Regions from separate parts of the Fusobacterium sp. IOR10 genome, predicted to be linked through region 2. Evidence: riboswitches for the same ligand, from Rfam matches in the RefSeq annotation. Region 2 holds a riboswitch; the other holds the start of a gene.
What was found. A riboswitch is a leader RNA that binds a small molecule or an ion and turns the genes downstream of it on or off. The one in region 2 is predicted to bind ZMP and ZTP.
Positions count from the first base shown of each region.

Region 1: another riboswitch for ZMP and ZTP. It lies ahead of GIL12_RS06795 (formate--tetrahydrofolate ligase); the one in region 2 lies ahead of pflB (formate C-acetyltransferase).

Region 1 covers NZ_WJWY01000020.1:16,409-19,841, reverse strand. Annotated here, with positions in the region: gene GIL12_RS06795 (formate--tetrahydrofolate ligase) at 1-1,523, opposite strand, end outside; ZMP/ZTP riboswitch at 1,589-1,666, opposite strand; purine riboswitch at 1,792-1,889, shown strand; gene GIL12_RS06790 (NCS2 family permease) at 2,000-3,316, shown strand; gene GIL12_RS06785 (AEC family transporter) at 3,422-3,433, shown strand, end outside.
Region 2 covers NZ_WJWY01000004.1:12,497-15,929, forward strand. Annotated here, with positions in the region: gene pflB (formate C-acetyltransferase) at 1-1,262, opposite strand, end outside; ZMP/ZTP riboswitch at 1,319-1,400, opposite strand; gene GIL12_RS01450 (Cof-type HAD-IIB family hydrolase) at 1,466-2,266, opposite strand; gene GIL12_RS01455 (co-chaperone GroES) at 2,571-2,843, shown strand; gene groL (chaperonin GroEL) at 2,879-3,433, shown strand, end outside.

The sequences.
Region 1 (3,433 bases), on a different contig from region 2:
ATAGTAACAGTAAATCCACTAGGTCTTCCTAATAGCTTAGCATTATCTGATAGGGATTTTTGAGTTTTTGATACACAAATTGGAAGGTCATTATATCCATTTTCTTCTATTAATTTAAACATTTTTTTAGCTTTTACTGAATACTCAACACCATCTCCACCATATATTTCTTTAACTATAGTTTCTATTTTCTTAATTGGTGTGTCCTTTAAATCATATATTGGTGAATATTTTTCAGTGTTATTTGCAATTTCTTCTACAACTAATTTAGCTAATTCTTCTCCACCTTTTCCACCCTTTTCCCAAACATCACATAGGGCAACTTTCACATTATGTTTTTTACATCTTTCTATAATTAACTTAAATTCTTCCTCTGTGTCACTTAAAAATCTATTCATAGCAACTACAACTGGTAAGTTATACTTTTTCATATTTTCTATATGTTTATCTAAGTTTTCAAGTCCCTTTGATAGAGCTTCTAAATCTTCTATTCCTAAATCTTTTGCTCCACCGTGATGTTTTAACGCTCTAACTGTTGCAACTAAAACTACACAATTTGGAGATAGCCCTGCTTGTCTACATTTAATATCTAAAAACTTTTCAGCTCCTAAATCTGCAGCAAATCCAGCCTCTGTAATAGCATAATCACTTAGTTTCAATGCCATTTTTGTAGCTAGAACAGAATTACATCCATGGGCTATATTTGCAAAGGGTCCTCCGTGAATTAAAACAGGTGTGTTTTCCAAAGTTTGAACTAAATTTGGTTTTATAGCTTCCTTTAAAAGAGCAGTAACTGCACCTGTAACTTTTAGTTGGGAAATACTTAATGGTTTCCCATTTACATCATAGGCAAAAATAATTTTCCCTATTCTTTCCTTTAAATTCTTTAGGGAAGTTGCTAAACAAAGGGATGCCATAATTTCTGAGGCAACTGTTATTTGATATGAATTTTCCCTAGGAATTCCTGAAGCTTTTCCTCCAAGTCCTATAACTGTATTTCTTAGAGCTCTGTCATTCATATCTACAACTCTTTTCCATATAATTTTTGTTATATCTATGTTTAATTCATTTCCAAATTTCAAATGATTATCAATTATTGCAGAAACTAAATTATGAGCTACTCCAATTGCATGAAGATCCCCTGTAAAATGTAAATTTATATCTTCCATTGGAATAACTTGAGAGTAACCTCCCCCTGTTGCTCCACCTTTCATCCCAAAAACAGGTCCTAAAGAAGGTTCTCTTAAAGCTGCTATGGAACTATAACCTAAACCATTTAAAGCTTCAGTAAGACCAACACTAACTGTTGATTTTCCTTCCCCTGCAGGTGTTGGAGTTATTGCTGTTACTAGGATTAAATTACCATCCTTTTTATCCTCCATATCCTTTAATAAACTTAAGTCTATTTTTGCCTTATATTTCCCATATTGATCATATTTGTCCTCAGGTATACCTACCTTTTTTGCAATATCATTAATGTTTAAAATATTTGCCTCTTGAGCTATTTGTATATCTGTCTTCACAAAAACCTCCCTTAATTTTTCCTTTTATATATTACTGTATAAAAAAAACCAACACTAACCAGGCTTCTTTGTGCCCAGACGGTCGGCTACTAATATTATACTCCCTGTGGTTAATTCCACTTCCGTCAGTCGTATAATTAAAATAAATATTATCACAATTATTTTTAGTTGTCAATATTTGGAAAATATTTATATTTTTTTTTCATAAAATATGGGAATTTATCCTTGACAAATTCAGGTTTTTAATTTATTATGTATCTATCTTAAATAAAAAATAATATTTAACAACCGTATAAGCCCTTAATATGGTGGGGCGTCTCTACATACTACCTTAAATAGTATACTATGGCCTGTTTTTTTAGATGTATAGGCCTGTAATTTTACAGGCCTTTTATATTTCTAAAATTACAACGTATCTAAGGGCCTATAAAATTATAGACCTTTTATTTTTTAACAAATTTAAATCGGAGGGTATAATGGAAAAATTTTTTAGATTGTCTGAAAACAAGACAACAGTGAGACAAGAGATTATCGCAGGGGCCACTACATTTTTAACTATGGCATATATAGTTTTTGTAAATCCTGCTATTTTATCAGCTACTCATATGGATCAAGGAGCACTTATTACTGCAACTTGTTTATCTGCAATTGTTGGTACTGGACTTTGTGGTGTTTGGGTTAATGCACCCTTTGCAATGGCACCTGGAATGGGACTTAATGCTTTCTTTGCTTATACTTTAGTATTAGGGCAAGGGGCTACTTGGCAAGAAGCACTTGGAGTTGTTTTTCTTTCTGGTGTTATATTTGTAATATTAACATTAACAGGAGTTAGAAAATCTCTTATTAAGTCAATACCTATGGAATTAAGACTTGCTGTTGGTGCTGGAATTGGTTTATTTATTGCCTTTCTTGGAATGCAAACAATGGGACTTATAGTTGACAATCCTGCTACTTTAGTTGGACTTGGACATTTTGATACTAAGCTTGCCTTATCAGTAATTGGTCTTATTGTTATGATCTATCTAGAAGTTAGAAATATAAAAGGTGGTATATTACTTGGAATCTTAATCACAACTGTACTTGGAATTATAGTTGGTGAAATAACTTTACCTAAAACTCTAATGTCAATGCCTCCAAGCATTGCTCCAATTGCATTTAAACTAGATATACTAGGAGCTTTGAAACCTTCATTAATCGCTTCTATATTTTCTTTCTTATTTGTTGATTTATTCGATTCCCTTGGAACTATATTAGCTTGTGCAAATGAAGCTGGACTTATTGATGAAAATGGAAATGTTGATAAAATAGATAAAGTTTTAGAAGCAGATGCTGCTGCTACAATAGTTGGTTCTTTAATAGGTACATCAACTGTAACTACATTTGTTGAGTCAGCTTCTGGAATTGCTGCTGGAGGAAGAACAGGACTTACTTCTGTTACCACTGCACTTTTATTCTTTGTAGCTTTATTCTTTTCACCAGTTATAGGAGCTGTTCCTGGTTATGCAACTGCACCAGCCCTTGTAATAGTTGGAGTATTTATGTTTAAAAATCTTTTGGACATTGACTTAAGAAATTTAGAAACTGCTATTCCTTGTTTCTTAACTATTATAATGATGCCTTTAACTTATAGTATCTCTTTAGGATTAGCATTTGGATTTGTATCTTATGTTCTAATTAAAATATTTGTTGGAAAAGTTAAGGAAGTTCCATTTATTCTTTGGATCGTTGCTGTTTTCTCTTTTCTAGAAGTTACAGGTCTTACAAAAAGTTTAATGTCAATATTTATGAAATAGTCATAGCAAAATTTTTATAAATATATTATAATATACATCATACGGTATAATATTAATTATACCGTATTTTTTATACTAAAATTTAAAAAAGGATGAAGAATTAATATGACGAGCAAT
Region 2 (3,433 bases):
AAGAATTCCATTCCTTTTCCTATTTTCATAGGAGAAACGCAACAAGCAATTCCATAATCGTCTCCAAATTCAGGTCTCATTAGATCATCATTTTCATACTGAATAGCTGATGTTTTTATAGAAACCTCTGCACAGAATTTCTTCCAATTTTCTGGCAATTTTTCTGCCCATAGTACTGTTAAGTTTGGTTCTGGAGCTGCTCCTAAATTATATAATGTATTTAAATATCTAAATGAATTTTTTGTAACTAATGGTCTTCCATCTGAACCAATACCACCAATAGATTCTGTTACCCAAGTTGGATCTCCTGAAAATAATTCATTATATTCTGGAGCTCTTAAAAATCTAATAATCCTTAATTTTATTATAAATTGATCTATTAATTCTTGAGCTTCTTCCTCTGTTATAACTCCATTTTTCAAATCTCTTTCAATATAGATGTCTAAAAAAGTTGATGTTCTACCAAGGGAAGTTGCTGCTCCATCTTGATCCTTTGTAACTGCTAAATATCCAAAGTATACAAACTGTACAGCTTCCTTTGCATCCTTTGCTGGTTTAGTTACATCATAACCATAAGAGTCACACATTTTAACAAAATCTTTCATAGATTTAGTTTGATCTGAAATTTCTTCTCTTCTTCTAATAGTTTCATCATCTAATTCTGCAATTTCCAATACTTGCATTTGAGCTTTTTTATCTTCTATTAATCTATCCATACCATAAAGAGCAACTCTTCTATAGTCTCCTATAATTCTTCCTCTTCCATAGGCATCTGGTAATCCAGTTATAATTCCCACACTTCTACAAGCTTTCATTTCCTCAGTATAAACTGAGAAAACTCCTTCATTATGAGATTTTCTATACTTTGTAAATACTTCTTCAACAAATGGATCAATTTCATATCCATAAGCTTTTAAAGATTTTTCAACTACTCTCAAACCACCCTTTGGATAAATACCTCTTTTTAAAGGTTCATCTGTTTGCATTCCCACTATTACTTCCATATCTTTATCTATATATCCTGGTTTATAAGCTGTTATTGATTGAGGTATTTTTGTTTCTGCATCTAATACACCTTTTTTTCCCTCTTCTTTTAATAATTCTGTTAATTTATTCCAAACTTTTTTAGTTTTTTCTGAACTATCCTTTAAGAAAGTATCATCACCTTCATAAGGAGTATAATTACTTTGAATAAAACTTCTTACATCTATTTCACCTTGCCAACGTGCTTTGTTAAATCCTTCCCATGCTTTGTTTGTCATTAAAGCCTCCTTAAATTTTATAAAATTTTATAACAAAAAATCGACCGTCTAGGCTTAGATTGTGCCCAGACGGTCGACTAATTTAAAACTATACTCCTTGTGGTTATTTCCACTGATCCGTCAGTTATATAGCTATTTATTTACTTGTTTTTTCTTTCCTCTTGCATAGATACTACTATAATTTTCTATTCTTGTCAATAATTTTATAAAAATATTTTTTTCAAATATCTAGCTTCACTATCTTCATCAGAAGTTCCTATTACTTCATTATTAGGTAAGGCTTTTTTTAATTTTTCACTGGCATTCCCCATAACCAAGCCTTTTCCAACAAGTTCTAACATTTCTTTATCATTTAGTCCGTCTCCAAAGGCTATAGTTTCTTCTAAAGATATTCCTTCCTTTTCCAATATTTCTGAAATAGATTTTCCCTTTGAAACACCTTTTTTCATAATTTCAAGACAAATATCCAAGGAAGCTGTAATATTTATTTTATTTGCAATTGTATTATCATTTTTTAATTTATTTTCCAATTCCTCTAAAACGTTACTATCCCTACATATATAGGCGAATTTAGAAATATTATCTTTTTTTAATTCAGTTAAATTTACTATATCTGGAGTAAATCCAGATTCCTTATGATATTCATTTACCTCTGGTACATCTATATTCACATACCATTTATCAAAGGTATATACATTTTGCATAATATTTTCTTCTAATGTTAAATTCAAAAAATACTCTGCGTAATCCTTTGGTATTGTATAATTCATAATAACTTTATTTTTATAATCGTGAACAACTGCTCCATTTGCTGATACTAAAAAAGAGTCTGCACCTAGTTGGTTTTTAAAACACATGGCATCCTTATGATGCCTTCCTGTTGCAATTATAAATTTTACACCTTTTTTTATTATCTTCCCTATTATTTCTTTACTATAATCTGAAATTTCATGATTTGAATTTAATAAAGTTCCATCCAAATCTGAAATTACTGCTTTATACATAGGTATCCCCTCACTATTTTTTGTTTTTCTTGTTTTTTTTCATTCTTAAAATAAACCAAATTATTATTCCTATACTCACTGGTGCCATAGCTAAATTAGCTATTATTGCGTACTTCATCATTAAAATCAACCCCTTTATGCAAATAAAATATTTTAACTTTCTATTAATTATACCATAAACTTCTGAAAATATAAAATATCAAAAATTTTGTTGACATTTTTTTTAAAAAGTTATAAAATTAAAATCGATGAACATAAGCACTCACGTATATAGAGTGCTAACAAAAAACAAGGAGGCTATAAAATGAATATTAAACCAATCGGTGAAAGAATCTTAGTTGAAAAACTAAAAAAAGAAGAAAAAACAGTTAGTGGGATTATTTTAGCAGCTTCTTCTGCTGGAAGTAATCAAAATATTATGGAAATTGTAAGTATTGGAAATGGTGAGAAAGTATCTAATGAGTTTAAAATAGGAGATAAAATTATTTCTTCTGGATACTCTGGAACTACAATTAAACATAATAATAAAGAATATAGTATTTTAAATTTTGATGATATTTTAGGTATTGTTGAATAATTTTAATTACATAATAAGATTTTAGGAGGGTTAAAATGTCGAAAATTATATTATTTAATGAAGATGCTAGAAAAAAATTAGAAAAAGGAGTTGATACTCTAGCCAATACTGTTAAAGTAACTTTGGGACCTAGAGGTAGAAATGTAATTCTTGAAAAATCCTTTGGATCTCCTTTGATTACAAATGATGGAGTTTCAATAGCTAAAGAAATTGAACTTGAAGATCCCTTTGAAAATTTAGGTGCAAAATTAATTAAAGAAGTTGCCACAAAGGCAAATGATATTGCAGGGGATGGAACTACAACTGCTACAATTCTTGCACAAAAAATAGTAAAAGAAGGATTGAAAATTGTAAGTGCTGGAGCCAATCCTATATTTGTAAAAAAAGGAATTGATAAAACTATTACTGAAGTTATAAAGAAATTAAAAGCAAATTCTAAAAAAGTTAAATCTAATTCTGAGATAGAGCAAGTTGCATCTATTTCTGCAGGAGATAAGGAAATTGGTAAACTTATTGCCCAAGCTATGGAAAAAGTTGGAGAGTCTGGAATTATAACTGTTGAAGAAGCTAAATCCTTTGAAACTTCCCTT